DNA from 3 places in the Amycolatopsis sp. NPDC051371 genome. Region 2 is predicted to be linked to each of the others. Evidence: riboswitches for the same ligand, from Rfam matches in the RefSeq annotation. Region 2 holds a riboswitch; each other region holds the start of a gene.
What was found. A riboswitch is a leader RNA that binds a small molecule or an ion and turns the genes downstream of it on or off. The one in region 2 is predicted to bind thiamine pyrophosphate.
Positions count from the first base shown of each region.

Region 1: another riboswitch for thiamine pyrophosphate. It lies ahead of AB0M59_RS08530 (thiamine ABC transporter substrate-binding protein); the one in region 2 lies ahead of thiO (glycine oxidase ThiO).
Region 3: another riboswitch for thiamine pyrophosphate. It lies ahead of thiC (phosphomethylpyrimidine synthase ThiC); the one in region 2 lies ahead of thiO (glycine oxidase ThiO).

Region 1 covers NZ_JBFBAG010000005.1:36,443-41,416, reverse strand. The annotation lists gene AB0M59_RS08540 (ABC transporter ATP-binding protein) at 1-385, opposite strand, end outside; gene AB0M59_RS08535 (iron ABC transporter permease) at 385-1,956, opposite strand; gene AB0M59_RS08530 (thiamine ABC transporter substrate-binding protein) at 2,067-3,116, opposite strand; TPP riboswitch at 3,138-3,246, opposite strand; gene AB0M59_RS08525 (4a-hydroxytetrahydrobiopterin dehydratase) at 3,279-3,563, shown strand; gene AB0M59_RS08520 (hypothetical protein) at 4,006-4,473, opposite strand; gene AB0M59_RS08515 (ArsR family transcriptional regulator) at 4,473-4,974, opposite strand, start outside.
Region 2 covers NZ_JBFBAG010000079.1:4,250-9,223, forward strand. The annotation lists gene thiS (sulfur carrier protein ThiS) at 1-173, opposite strand, end outside; gene thiO (glycine oxidase ThiO) at 173-1,249, opposite strand; TPP riboswitch at 1,244-1,349, opposite strand; gene thiE (thiamine phosphate synthase) at 1,381-2,046, shown strand; gene AB0M59_RS50895 (hypothetical protein) at 2,107-2,829, opposite strand; gene AB0M59_RS50900 (threonine/serine dehydratase) at 2,976-3,926, shown strand; gene AB0M59_RS50905 (MFS transporter) at 4,022-4,974, opposite strand, start outside.
Region 3 covers NZ_JBFBAG010000083.1:378-5,351, reverse strand. The annotation lists gene AB0M59_RS51575 (glycoside hydrolase family 15 protein) at 1-925, opposite strand, end outside; gene AB0M59_RS51570 (LysE family translocator) at 1,084-1,677, shown strand; gene AB0M59_RS51565 (trypsin-like peptidase domain-containing protein) at 1,758-2,669, shown strand; TPP riboswitch at 2,718-2,842, shown strand; gene thiC (phosphomethylpyrimidine synthase ThiC) at 2,836-4,482, shown strand; gene thiD (bifunctional hydroxymethylpyrimidine kinase/phosphomethylpyrimidine kinase) at 4,479-4,974, shown strand, end outside.

The sequences.
Region 1 (4,974 bases), on a different contig from region 2:
GCCGTCGTTCGAAGCCGGAGAGGCCCACCAGCTCGAGCAGCTCGGCGACGCGCGGGGCCCACGCCGAGCGCGGCACGCCGTGCATCCGCAGGCCGAACGCGATGTTCGCGGCGACGTCGCGGTGGCCGAACAGCTGACCGTCCTGGAACACCAGCCCGAACCCGCGCCGGTGCACCGGCACCGCGCCGAGGTCGTCGCCGTCCCAGCTCACCGAGCCGCGCGCCGACGGCTCGAGGCCGGTGATCGCGCGCAGCAGCGTCGACTTCCCCGACCCCGACGGGCCGAGCAGCGCCAGCACCTCGCCGTCGGCGATGTCCAGGCGGACGTCGCGGACCGCCGCGAACGATCCGTAGTGGACGGTCAGGTCCCGCACCGACAGCGCCATCAGAACTCTCCCACCCGGCCGCGTCCCAGCCGGTCGTGTCCCAGCCGGTCGATCAGCGCGACCGCCAGCACCGTCACGAGCATCAGCAGCGCGCACGCGGCGTACGCCATCTGGTTGTTCAGCTCCCCCGGACGTCCCATCAGCGAGGCGATCGCGACCGGCAGCGTCGGCGCCGTCGGCCGGGCGAGGAAGCTCGTCGCGCCGAACTCACCGAGCGCGACGACGAACCCGAAGCCGGCGGCCGCGACCAGCGGCCGCAGCGTCAGCGGCAGGTCGATCTCCCGCCACACCCGCAGCGGGCTCGCCCCGAGCGTCGACGCGGCCTGCCGCAATCGGACGTCGACCGAGCGCAGCACCGGCAGCAACATCCGCACGATCAGCGGGATGATCACCAGCGCCTGCGCCAGTGGTACCAGGTACGGCGACGTCCGGAGGTCGCCGGGCAGCGCGTCGAGCGTCACGAGGTAGCCGAACCCGACGGTCACCGCGGACACCCCGAGCGGCAGCATCAGCACGGCGTCCATGGCCTCGCCGAGCCCGCGCGCGGGCCTGGCCGGCGACCGGCGCAGCGCGACCAGCACGACGGACGCGAGCACGCCGACGACCAGCGCGAGCAGCGTCGCGTCGACGGCGACCTTCAGCGAGTTCACGGCGGCGTCCCAGCCGGACACCTGCAGCGCCCCCTTTTCGCCGGTGCTTGTTAACGCTCGATAACCGGCGAAACTCCAGCCGTCCGAACCGGACACCGACTCGGCGAGCAGCGCGACGATCGGCGTCAAAACCAAGGCCAGCACCACACCCGCGGCGCCGACCACCGACCACTCGCCGCCGCGGGGACGCCGCGCACCGCCGGAGCCGATCCTGGCACCGTCCTTCCGCCGTCGCGCGAGCCCGCCGAGGACCAGCGCGGCGACCACGGCGGCGAACTGGATCAGCGAAAGCGCCGCCGCACCCGAGAGGTCGAGGAGGTCAACGGTCCGCAGGTAGATCTCGGTCTCCAGCGTCCGGTACTTCGCACCGCCGAGGATGAGGACGACCCCGAAGCTGGTGGCGCAGAACAGGAACACGACAGCCGCGGCGGACGCGATCGCGGGCGCCAGCGCGGGCAGCGTCACCGAGCGGAACGCCCGCCACGGCGACGCGCCCAGCGCGCGGGCGGCGTCGGTCGTCCGCGAGTCCAGCCGCGCCCAGAGCCCGGCGACGGTCCGCGCGACGACGGCGACGTTGAAGAACGCGTTGGCCAGCACGATCGGCAGCACCCCGCCGTCCGGCCAGAGCGCCCGGAACGCGAGGCCGACGACGACGGTCGGCAGCACGAACGGCACCAGCACCAGCGTCCGCGCGAGGCCGACGCCGGGCAGCTTCACGCGGGCCAGCAGGAACGCCACCGGCAGCCCGGCGAGCACCGCCACCAGCGTCGACGCGGCCGCGCTACCCACGGTGAACCCGGCCAGCTGCCAGGTCCGCGCGTCGCCGAGGACGACGTCGAGCCCGCCCGCGGCGAACCCGCGGCCGATGATCGCCAGCACCGGCCACGCGAAGAACACCACCAGGAAGCCGATGGGGGCCAGCCCCAGCAGCGCCAGTCCCAGCCCTCGGGCGGTCCGCGGCGGGCTTACGACTGCTGCTCTTCGGGGGCTCCGGGTGGCGGAGCCCCCGGCCCGGGGCGGAGGCCCGGATGTCACTGCACGAGCGTGCGCCATTCGCCGATCCACTTCTCGCGTCCGGCCTGGACCTGGTCCGCCGTCAGCGCCTGCGGCTTCTGCGGCAGCGGCGCGACCTGCGCCCAGCCGGCCGGCAGGTCGACGCCCTGGCGCGCCGGGTAGACGTACATGTTCGCCGCGACGGTCGCCTGGAACTGCTGGGAGAGCAGGAAGTCGACGACCTTGCGCGCGCTCTCGGTCTGCTTGCCGCCGGCCAGCACGCCCGCGTACTCGACCTGCCGGTAGCAGGTGTCGAGCAGCGCCTTGGTGCGCGGCTTGCCGTCGTCGCCGACCTCGGCGGCCGGCGACGAGGCGTACGAGACGACGATCGGCCGCGGCCCCTTGCCGGACGAGCCGGAGAAGTCCTTGGTGTAGGCCTCTTCCCAGCCGCTGACCACCTTGAGCCCGTTGGCCTTCAGCTTCGTCCAGTAGTCCTTCCAGCCGGCCTCGCCGTACTTCGCGATGGTGCCGAGGAGGAACGCGAGTCCGGGCGACGCGGTCGCCGGGTCCTCGGCGACCAGCAGGTCCTTGTACTTGGGGTCGGCGAGGTCGTCGTACGAAGCCGGCGCGGGGATGCCCTTCGACGTGAAGTAGTTCGTGTCGACGTTCACGCAGACGTCGCCGACGTCGACCGCGGACAGCCGGTGCTCGGGGTCGACGGCGTAACGCTGCGGCCCGCGATCCGCCTCCGGGCTGGTGTAGGGCTCGAAGACGCCTTCTTTGAGCGCGCGCGAAGCGAAGGTCGAGTCGACGCCGTACGCGACGTCGCCGATCGGGTTCGCCTTCGTCAGCACGAGCTTGTTGGTCAGCGAACCGGCGTCGCCCTGCTTGAGCACGGAAACCTTGATGCCCGACTGCTTCTGGAACGCGTCGAGCACCTCCTGCGGCGCGAGGAAGGAGTCGTGCGTCACGAGGGTGACGGTGGGCGTCTGCTGCGTGCCACCGTCACCGTCCGACAGCGAGCACCCAGCGGCGACGACGCTGACGGCGGCGATGGCCGTCGCGGCGCGCACAGCCCTGCTTTTCATCTACCCTCCTGCACTTCACCGGACGAGGAGGGAAAGCCCTCCCTTCGCCGGCATGATCCGGTCAGGTGCGAACGGTCGCGGGTGACCCCGCCTCTCAGCCCGGCTCGACCGGACTCCCGTGGCAACCGTGCAGCGTAGTCCAGGACGCAGGACGATGGAGACATGACGGAAATCTTGAGCGACTCCGCGGCGGACGAAAGGCTCACGCCGGGCTGGACCCGGTCCGGGACGGTGATCTCCCGCGAGGTGGAGCTGGCGAGCTTCCCGCAGGCGATCGAGGTGGTGGACCGCGTCGCGGTACTGGCCGAAGCCGCCGACCACCACCCGGACATCGACATCCGCTGGCGCACGCTGACGTTCCGCCTCAGCACGCACTCGGCGGGCGGGTTGACGGCGAAGGACTTTTCACTGGCTTCGCAGATCGACTCGGTGATCAGCGCTCTGTGATCCCGGTTACGCTGAGTGCACTTTTTCCTGGTTCCGACGTCTCTCGGTAAACGACTTTGCTGGGAGAGACGGTTATGACGCAGGCGATCGTGGTCGGCACAGCGGCATTCGCGACGATGGTGGCAGCGGCCGGCGGTGTGCTCTGGTTCACGATCCGGGGCCGTCGTCACTCGGACGGCTGAGCGCCGGTGGTGAGTTCGATCACAGCAGCTAACAAAGGGCATGATCAGCGCGCTGAGCAGGGCGGAAGCATCGGTTTTCGGCCCTAGGACACGCCATGAACAGCACCGCCGCCCTCACCCCCGCCCAGCGCGCCTGGATCAACGCCCTCGCCACCGCCGTGGTGCTGATCACGATCGCCCTCATGGGCCTGCTCGGCTGATCCGCGGGAGGCCGCCGGCTGCCTGGCTTTCGGGTCAAGCCGGCCGGACTTCCCCGGCGATCAGTAGCGCGGCATGTTCGGAATGGCCTTTTCGGCCACTTCGATGAGCGCCAGCACCTTCGGCACATCGGCCGCCACGTCCTCGGCAGTCACCGGAGGAGCCTCCGTGGATCGGTAGGCGACTTCGTTGCGACGGGCCCGCATCCGGTTGAAGGGCCGCAAAATCGGCCCCAGCGGCGGATCCAGCTGAGCGAGGACCGCCTCGTAGACGGTCACGTGGCCACCTCGGCTCGTCACCCGCAGGCCCTGGTTCTGCAAGACGGCCGCCAACGCCCGGCGTGCGCTGTCGTAGGCCAGCGTGTAGGCGCCTTCCGGGTCCGTGTCCTGCAGCTGCCGCGCCGAAGCGAGGTGGGTACGGGCCCTGACCAGCTCGGCCTCGGCAGCTTCCCGCGACGCCGGAACGTGCTCGATGGCGCCGCGCGCGATGAAGGCGTCGATCCGTTCGCGCCCCTGGTTCCACTGCGGCATCAGGACTCCTGGTCGAGGTTCAGCCGGGCCAGCGGACGTTCACGAACGCTGGTGAGGAAGGGATCCGCGCTGTCCGCCGCCCACGACCCGGGCGAGATCCGGTGCACGTTGACCTCGCGGCCCAGCCGTCGCGACACACCCTCGGCCAGGTCGAAGAGCTCGTCCGGATCGGGCGAACCGACGACGAGGACGTCGACGTCGCCGGGGGGCGGCCCCGGCTCGCCGCTGTAGCGCGCGGCCCAGGACCCGTAGACGTAGGCCTCGCTCACGCCCGCCAGCCCGGACAGGGCCTCGGTGAGCAGCGACATCGGCCCGAACGTGACCGCGATGACGTCACTCAGCGGACGGTAGAGCGGAGTGTCGGTCCGGGCTTTGACGAGCCGGCTCCGGCCCACCCGCCGGTCTTCCAGGATGCCGCCGCCGACCAGCCGCTCGACTTCGCGCAGCACGGCCGTGGGCGTGACGCCGCAGGCCTCGGCGAGTTCGGTGATGCTGTACTCG
Region 2 (4,974 bases):
TCGACGCCCGCGCCCTTGGGCACGGCCGTGGCAGGCCAGTCGCTCCGGCGGACGACGACGCCGTCGACCGCGACGGCGATGCCGGGCCGCTGCCAGCCGGATGCGTCGAGGACGTCGGCGACGGTCGCGCCGTCCGGGAACTCCGTCCACGTTCCGTTGAGCTTGATCTCCATCACACGTGCTCCTTCTGGTGCAGGCGGGCGGGCGAAGCCGCTTCGACGCCTTCGGGCGGCTTCTCGCTCTCGAGCCAGGCGACCACGGCGTCCGCGGTCACGGGGGCCATCAACAGGCCGTTGCGGTGGTGCCCGGTGGCGGCGAAGACGCCGTCGTCCAGTACGCCGATGTAGGGCAGCACGTCCCGGCTGCCGGCCCGCAGGCCCGCGGCGGTCTCGACGAGCTCGTACTCGGTGATCGCGGGGAAGACGCGCTCGGCGCCCTCGATCAGCTCGCGGACGCCGCGCGCGGTGACGGCCCGGTCGAAGCCCGCTTCGTACTGCGTCGCGCCGAGAACGAGCTCCTGGTCGCCGCGCGGGACGAGGTAGATCGGCCGGCCCTCGACGACGGCGCGCACGGTGCGTGTCGGCGGTGGCAGGCAGCCGCGGCGGGGCTTGAGCCGGAGGATCTCGCCCTTGAGCGGGCGGACGGCGTCGGCGAGCTGCGGGTGCAGCCGGCCGGTCCAGGCGCCGGCGGCGAGCACGACGGCGTCGGCGTCCGGGATGCGTTCGACGCGCTCGCGGACGAACCGGACGTCTCGTTTCTGGCAGGCCGAGTAGAGGGCGTGGAGCAGTTTCCGGTTGTCCACAGCGAGGTCGCCGGGCACGTGGAGTCCACTTCGGACGGACCCGACACCGGGTTCGAGCCGCTTGGTCTCCCGGCCGGTGAGGCGTTCGGCCGCGCGGCCGATCGAGTGCAGGTGACCGGCGAGGATGTCGAGGTGACTGGCGTCGGCGCGGTCGAAGGCGACGACGAGCGTCCCGTGCCCGGCCAGGCCGGGGTCGACGCCCTCTTGGGTGAGGTCGCTGGCGAAGCCGGGCCAGCGTCTTAAAGAAGCTTCGCCGAGGGTGAGGACGTCCTCCTCGCCCGGCCACGCCTCGGTGACCGGGGCGAGCATGCCGCCGGCCAGCCAGGACGCGCCGCCGCGGGCGGGTTCGGGGTCGTAGAGGGTGACGGCGTGGCCGGCTTGGGCGGCACGCCAGGCCACGGACAGGCCGATCACGCCGCCGCCGACGACGGCCAGGGTGTTCGTCATGGGAATCACGCTCCCTGCGCCGGCATGACCCGGATCAGGTTCCACGGTCGGAGCGGCAGCTCCCTCTCAGCCCGTGCTTCGGGCTCCCGTGCGGACTCGTCCACCCTAGCTCGCGGGGTACGGTCGCCGCTATGCCCGCCCTCTCCGGTGACAAGATCCGCGCCCGCCTCGACGCCGCGCGCCTGTACCTGTGCACGGACGCCCGCACGGCCCGCGGCGACCTGGCCGCGTTCGCCGACGCGGCCTTGGCCGGCGGCGTCGACATCATCCAGCTGCGCGACAAGACGGGTGGCTCTTCGCTGGAGGCCGGCGCCGAGATCGCGGCGCTGGAGGTGCTGGCCGAGGCGTGCGAGCGGCACGGGGCGCTGCTGTCGGTGAACGACCGCGCGGACGTGGCGCTGGCGGTCGGCGCGGACGTGCTCCACCTGGGCCAGGACGACATCCCGGTCCCGCTGGCCCGCCGCATCCTGGGCGACGAGGTGGTCATCGGACGCTCGACGCACTCCGTTTCGCAGGCTTCGGCCGCCGCTTCGGAGCCGGGCGTGGACTACTTCTGCACAGGCCCGTGCTGGCCGACGCCGACGAAGCCGGGCCGGACGGCGCCCGGGCTGGACCTGGTGCGTTCCGTCTCCGCCTCGGCCGTCTCGCGGCCTTGGTTCGCGATCGGCGGGATCGACGGTTCGCGGCTCCCGGAGGTGCTTTCGGCGGGCGCGTCCCGGATCGTGGTGGTCCGGGCGATCACCGAGGCCGAGGACCCCGAGGCCGCGGCGCGGGAGCTGCGGGCCCGCCTCCCCTGACCGAAGTTCGTGAAGGCCACCTTGAGGAACTTCAAGTTCCTCAAGGTGGCCTTCACGGCTTTACGGGGTCGGGGTGGTGGCCGCGCCCTGGCTGGTTGCCGGGGCCGAGGTCGTCGGCTGCTGGGCCGTCGTGCTCGGCGTCGGGGTCGTCGTCGGCGCCTCGCTCGATGTCGTCGGCGGGGTGGTCGTCTCCGTGGTCGTCGACGGGGTGTTCGTCGGCGAGTCCTGGGTGTCGTTCGTGGTGGTCGAAGGCGTCGTCGACGGCGTGGGGTCCGCGTGACCGCCGTTGCCGAAGATCTTGCCGATGCTCGAGCCCGTGCCGCCGCCGATCTGGGTGCCCGTCGCCGACTCGAAGCCGACTATCGCCAGGATCGCCACCGCGAACGCCGCCACGCTCGTGCCGATGATCAACGGCCAGCGCAGCTTCCGCAGCCGGGAAGGCTCTTCCTCGGGAGGAGACTCCGGCCGGGGCAGCTGGACCGTCGGCTGCTCGGCCAGCGCCACCTCGGAACCGGTTCCACGCCGCCGGATTCCCGACGCCGCCAGCTCCCGGGCCTTCAACGCCGCCGCGCGCGTGCGCTGCAGCGAGCGCAGGTACACCTCGCCGCCGACCGTCGTGATCACGCTCGCCACGCCCGCGCCGACGACCGTGCCCGCCACGCCGAGCGTCGAGCCCAGCAGCGCCGCCGTCACCGCCGCGAGCGCCGCCGCCATCACCTGCGCGATGCGCAGACCTGACTTTTCTTCCTTCGCTTCGGAAGTCGCTGCGTTCTCCTTGCTCATGATCCCGATCCGGTAGTAAGTCTTCTCCCCTGTCCAACGTCTAAGGCGCGCGAGGAACTCCCCGCGTTGCCGGAGCGTGAGGAGCGCCACTCCGTCTGTCCACAATAGACACTCCAGGCCGAACACTTTCTTGACATACTCGGCACATGGAACTGGTGACGATCTCTGACATCGAGGCCGCGGCGAAGCGCGTCCGGGGTGTCGCCGTGCGCACGCCCCTGTTGCTCCAGACGTGGGATCCCCGCGGAACCCTGTGGCTCAAACCCGAAAGCCTGCAACCGGTCGGCGCGTTCAAGGTGCGCGGCGCGTTCAACGCGATCGGCACCCTCGACGAAGAAAGCCGCTCCCGCGGTGTCATCGCCTACTCGAGCGGCAACCACGCGCAGGCAGTCGCCTACGCCGCGCAGCAGTACGGCGTGCCCGCGGTGATCGTCGTGCCGGACGTCGCGCCGCGCATCAAGGTCGAGGCCACCCGCGCGTACGGCGCCGAGGTGATCGAAGTGCCGATCGGCGAGCACGAGGGGAAAGCGCACGAACTGGCCGCCGAACGCGGGCTGACCCTCGTCCCGCCCTACGACGACGCGGCCATCATCGCCGGGCAGGGCACGGCGGGCCTCGAGATCGCCGAGGACCTCCCCGACGTCGAGGTCGTGCTGGTGCCGGTCAGCGGCGGCGGGCTGGCCTCCGGCGTCGGTACCGCGATCAAGGCGCGCTGCCCGCGGGCGAAGGTCATCGGCGTCGAGCCGGCGCTGGCGGGAGACACGACGGAGGGGCTGCGCTTGGGCCGCCAGGTCGACTGGCCGCAGGCCGACCGCGCCCGCACGATCGCCGACGGCCTGCGCGCGCAGCCGTCCGAGCTGACCTTCGCGCACCTGCGGGAGGTCGTCGACGCCATGGTCACGGTCACCGAGGACGAGATCCGCGAGGCCATGCGCACGCTCGCCAGGAAGGCCCGGCTGGTCGCCGAGCCCAGCGGCGCGGTGGCGACGGCGGCGTACCTGTTCCACGCGGGCGAGCTGCCGGCCGGGCGCACGGTCGCCATCGTTTCAGGCGGCAACGCCGACCCGGCGCTGTTCGCCGAGATCCTCGCGAAGTAGCCAGGTCCCAAGCGCCCCAATGTGGCCTTGGTTGCGTTGAACGCACCCAAGGCGGCCTTCGGTGCGTTCAACGCACCGAAGGCCACATTGGGGCGCTAGGAGCCGGCCACCGGGGAACCGCCGCGGATGTGCGTCGGCGGGCCTTCGACGCCGCAGTGGTAGCACTCGCCCAGGTGCGGGCACTCGTCCGGAGCCGAAGCCGGAGCCGAGCCCGCGTCCGAGGACGGCGGCGCGAGGACGCCGTTGTGGATGCCCAGCGCGATCAGCCCGCCGGCGATCGCCAGCGCGGCGCAGATGACCAGCGCCATCCGCCAGCCCGCGGTGAGCGCCACCGGGTCGGCGTACGCCTCGCCGGTCAGCCCCGCCGCCGCGGGCAGCACCGCCACCGCCAACAGCCCGCCGGACCGCGCGATCGCGTTGTTCACCCCGGACGCGACACCGACGAATCGGTCCGGGGCCGCGGCGAGCACCGTCGCGGTCACCGGGGCCACCACCGTCGCCAGGCCGAGCCCGAACACGACGACCGCGGGCAGCACCGCGCCGAGGTAGGACGCGCCGGGCGCGATGCGCAGCATCAGCAGCATCCCGATGCCGACGACGATCGGGCCGACCACCAGCTGCGCGCGCGGCCCGATGCGCTGGGCGAGCGCGCCCGAACGCCCCGACAGCAGCAGCATGATCACCGTGAGCGGCAGCCCGGCCAGGCCGGACGCCGTCGGCGAGTAGTGCAGCGACACCTGCAGCTGCATGACCAGCAGCATCATCACGCCGCCGAGCGCCGCGTAGACGACGAACGTCAGCGCGTTCGAGAGCGTGAACGTGCGGTCGCGGAACAGCGACGGCGGCACCAGCGGCTCGCGTGAGCGGTGCTGGACGACGACGAACGCGGTCAGGCCGGCGATCCCCAGCAGGCCCGCGACCAGCACGATCGGGTCGCCGATGCCGCGGCCCGGCGCCTCCACCAGCGCGCCGGTGACCCCGGCGAGGCCGATCGCGCCGAGCGCCGCGGCCCCGAAGTCCGGGTGGCCGGTCGCCTCCGGGTCGCGGG
Region 3 (4,974 bases), on a different contig from region 2:
TCGACGCCTGGTAAAGGTCGCGCTCGGCGTCGGTCTTCAGCGACGACGGCGGCTTGCTCACCCCGCGCAGGTACTGCTCCCAGCCGCGGTCGTACGCGCGGGTGATGTCGCGGACGCCGCGTCGCTGCGACGCCTGCGCGCTGCCGAGCGCGTCTGCGGCCTTCGCGCCCATGCCGAGGGCGAGGGTGACGTGCCGGTTCCGGACGCCGTCGGCGCTCGTCTGCCCGGTCAGCAGGACGTTGCCCTTCGCGGCGGTGTCGTAGGAGTTCAGCTTGAAGGTCTTCGTGAGCTGCGTGTTCCCGTCGGACGCGCCCGCGTAGCCGACGCTCGTCTTCGTGAACGCGGGCTTCGCGGTCAACGCGGCGGCGTTGGTCGCGTCCTGCGCGGTGACGGCGTCACCCTTGCGCGCGGCCGAGTCGTCGGAGCCGTCGTTGGTGAGGTCCGGGTCGGCGACCGCGTAGAGCTGGTACGGGCGCCCGGTGAGCGACTGGAAGTCGACGTCCACCAGCACCGTCGTGGCGGCCGGGTCGGTGACGTAGGTCTTGCGCAGGCGCCAGCGGTGCTGGTCGTCGGTGATGGTCTGCTCGTAAACCAAACTGTCGTCGTCGGTCCGCCGGACCTGCTGGGACTTCGCCGAGTAGTCGGTGACGGCGAAGCTGCGGCCGTCCGTGACGACGAAGTTCATCGACCGGACGCTCGGCGTCGACAGGTCCGGGTAGTAGACCTCGGACATCTGGCCGCCCTGGAGGGTGAACCAGACGTTGCTGGAGCGGTCGTGAGCCGTGCCGAAGCCGGTCTTGTTCGCGGGCAGCCAGCTGGGATGGGCGCCCGGGGCGCCGGGAGCCTCTCCCCGGGCCGCCGCGATCCCCGGGATCAGGCCGGTGACCAGCAGCCCGGCGAGGGCGCCGAACATGAGTTTGCGCATATCAACCCCACAGAAAGTCGCTTCTGCACCGTTACAGAAGCGCCTGGAAGTGTCTCGCCGATTCTTCACCGGCGCATGGTCCGATCCGGTGAACCACCGACCGTCACTGGTCCGGTAATCCGCTTGCCCACCGTGTCCGGCGCCGCGACGATCGGGTGATGCCGAACCTGCTCGCGTTCCTCCCCGCCGCGTTCCTCATCGCGATGGTCCCCGGGCCCGCGACGGTCATGCTGATCAAGCAGGCGGCCCGCGGCTCGAAGCGCAACGCCTTCGCGACGATCGCCGGCATCGAGTTCGGCGTCGCGTTCTGGGGGCTCGCCGCGGTGTTCGGCCTGACCGCGTTGCTCGCCGCTTCCCAGACGGCGTACGACATCCTGCGCTTCGCGGGCGCGATCTTCCTGGTCTACCTGGGGATCAAGGCGCTGTTCTTCCGCGGTTCGGGTGCGGAGAAGGAGATCCGGCCCGGCGCGGGCTTCCGGTCCGGGCTCCTCACGAACATCGGCAACCCCAAGGCGGGCGTGTTCGCGCTGTCGTTCCTGCCGCAGTTCGTCCCGGCCCACGCGGGCGCCGGCGCGCTGCTGGTCTGCGTCGCGGCCTGGATCGTCGCCGACCTCGTCTGGTACTCGACGCTCGCCCTGCTCGTCACGCGGCTCGGGCAGTGGCTGCGTCGCGAGAACGTCAAGCGGTGGCTCGAGCGCACCTCGGGCGGGCTGCTGATCGGCTTCGGCGTCACCGTCGCCCTCGAGGGCTGAGTTCACCACCAGCGAACGGACTTCCGCGGCCTTCGAGCGCACACTTGTAGTACCTGCAACGGTGTAATCGAGGTGCTCCCATGGACGAGGCGATGGACGCCTACTCGCGCGCCGTCAGCACGGTCGCGAAGACCGTCACCCCGCACGTCGCCGGGGTTCAGCTCGCGCGCGGCAGCGGCTCGGCGGTCGTCTTCGCCGACGACGGCCACCTGCTCACCAACGCCCACGTCGTCACCGACCACCGGCGCGGCGTCGCGACCTTCGCGGACGGCAGCGAGGTGCCCTTCGACGTCGTCGGCGCCGATCCGCTGTCCGATCTCGCCGTGCTGCGGGCGCGCGGCGAGACGCCGTCGGCCGCTCGGCTGGGCGACGCCGACGAGCTCGTCGTCGGGCAGCTCGTCGTGGCCATCGGGAGCCCGCTCGGCTTCTCCGGCACCGTCACCGCGGGCGTCGTCAGCGCGCTCGGCCGGGCGCTCCCGGTGCGGCAGGGGCGCACCGCCCGGGTGATCGAGGACGTCATCCAGACCGACGCGGCGCTCAACCCGGGCAACTCGGGCGGCGCGCTCGCCGACTCCGCCGGCCGGGTGGTCGGCATCAACACCGCGGTCGCCGGCGTCGGGCTCGGGCTCGCGGTGCCGATCAACGCGACGACGCGGCGGATCATCGACACGCTCGTCGTCGAGGGCCGGGTGCGGCGCGCGTACCTCGGCGTCGTCGGCGTGCCCGCACCGCTGCCGGACGACGTCGCCGAGCGCACCGGGCAGAGCGCCGGCCTGCGGGTGCGCGAGGTGGTCGCGGGCGGGCCCGCCGACCGCGCCGGGCTGCGCGCCGGCGACCTCGTGCTGACCGTCGGGCGCACCCGCGTCTCCGACGCCCAAGGCATCCAGCGCCAGCTGTTCGCGGAAGTGATCGGCACCGCACTGCCGATCACCGTGCTGCGCAACGGAGCCATGGTCGACGTCTACGCGACACCGGCCGAACTCGTCGGGTGAGGTGACCTGACTTGAGTATCGCGCGCCGGCGTGGCATGGTCGGTGGCACAACACCAACGCGGGAGCTCGCGCCATGGCGGGCTGAGAGGGCGACTCGGGATCTTTCCCAGGTGTCACCGACCGCATGAACCTGACCGGGTAATGCCGGCGTAGGGAGTGAAAGTCGTTGACGACGCTCGACTCTGCTGTCCAAAAGAAGGACGTCTCCGTAACGACCGGGCCGATCACCGGCTCGCACAAGGTCTACCACCGGACCGAATCCGGATTGCGTGTTCCCGCGCGCCGGATCGACCTTTCCAACGGCGAACACTTCGACGTCTACGACACTTCGGGCCCGTACACCGACCCGGAAGCCGAGATCGACGTCCACAGTGGACTGCATCGGCTGCGCACGGGTTGGGCCGACGGGCGTGAGCACAACACCCAGCTCGGGTGGGCCAAGCAGGGCGTCATCACGCGGGAAATGGAGTACATCGCCGCCCGCGAACGGGTTTCGCCGGAGTTCGTGCGCGCGGAGGTCGCCAGTGGCCGCGCGGTGATCCCGGCCAACCGCCGCCACCCCGAGTCCGAGCCGATGATCATCGGCAAGAACTTCCTGGTGAAGATCAACGCCAACATGGGCAACTCGGCCGTCTGGTCATCGGTCGAGGAAGAGGTCGACAAGATGGTGTGGGCGACCCGCTGGGGCGCCGACACGATCATGGACCTCTCCACCGGCAAGCGGATCCACGAGACGCGCGAGTGGATCATCCGCAACTCGCCGGTCCCGGTCGGCACCGTACCGATCTACCAGGCATTGGAAAAGGTCGACGGGGAACCGGAAAAGCTGTCGTGGGAGATCTACCGCGACACGATCATCGAGCAGTGCGAGCAAGGGGTCGACTACGTCACCGTGCACGCCGGCGTGCTGCTGCGCTACATCCCGCTGACCGCGCGACGCGTCACGGGAATCGTCAGTCGCGGTGGGTCGATCATGGCCGCGTGGTGCCTCGCGCACCACCAGGAGTCCTTCCTGTACACGCATTTCGAGGAACTCTGCGAGATCCTGCGGCAGTACGACGTCACGTTCTCCCTCGGTGACGGCCTGCGCCCCGGCTCGATCGCCGACGCCAACGACCGCGCCCAGTTCGCCGAGCTGGAAACCCTCGGCGAGCTGACGCACATCGCGCGCTCGCACGACGTCCAGGTGATGATCGAAGGCCCCGGCCACGTGCCGATGCACAAGATCAAGGAGAACGTGGAGCTGGAGGAAAAGCTCTGCGGCGAGGCGCCGTTCTACACCCTCGGTCCACTCGCGACGGACATCGCGCCGGGCTACGACCACATCACGTCGGCCATCGGCGCGGCGCAGATCGGCTGGTACGGCACGGCGATGCTCTGTTACGTGACGCCGAAGGAGCACCTCGGCCTGCCGAACCGCGACGACGTCAAGACCGGCGTGATCACGTACAAGATCGCCGCGCACGCCGCGGACCTCGCCAAGGGGCACCCGTACGCGCAGGAGTGGGACGACGAGCTGTCGAAGGCACGCTTCGAGTTCCGCTGGAACGACCAGTTCAACCTGTCGCTCGACCCGGACACCGCGCGGTCGTTCCACGACGAGACGCTGCCCGTGGAAGCCGCCAAGACCGCGCACTTCTGCTCGATGTGCGGGCCGAAATTCTGCTCGATGCGGATCACGCAGGACGTCCGCAAGTACGCCGAGGAGCACGGTTTGTCCACTGTGGAGGCCATCGAGGCCGGCATGGCGGAGAAGTCTGCCGAGTTCTCGGACTCGGGGAACAAGGTCTACCTGCCCGTGGTGCAGCCGTGATTCCACGGACCGCCCTCACCATCGCCGGCTCCGACTCCGGCGGCGGTGCGGGCATCCAGGCGGACCTGCGCACGTTCTTCGCGAACGGCGTCCACGGGCTCGTCGCGCTGACGGCCGTCACGGTGCAGAACTCGTTGGGCGTGCAGGGTTTCACGGAGATCCCGGCGGACGTCGTCACCGCGCAGATCAAGGCGGTGGCGTCCGACATGGGCGTGCACGCGGCCAAGACCGGGATGCTGGCGACGGCCGAGATCATCCGCGCGGTGGCCAAGACGCTGGCCGAGCTGGGCCTGGACTTCCCGCTGGTGGTCGACCCGGTGGCGGCGTCGATGACCGGCCACGCGCTGCTGCGGGAGGACGCCCTGGAGGCGATCCGCACGGAGCTGTTCCCCCGCGCGACGCTCATCACGCCGAACCTGGACGAAGTCGGCCTGCTGACGGGGATTTCGGTTTCCGACGCTGCTTCCCAACGCGCGGCGGCCGAGGCTCTGC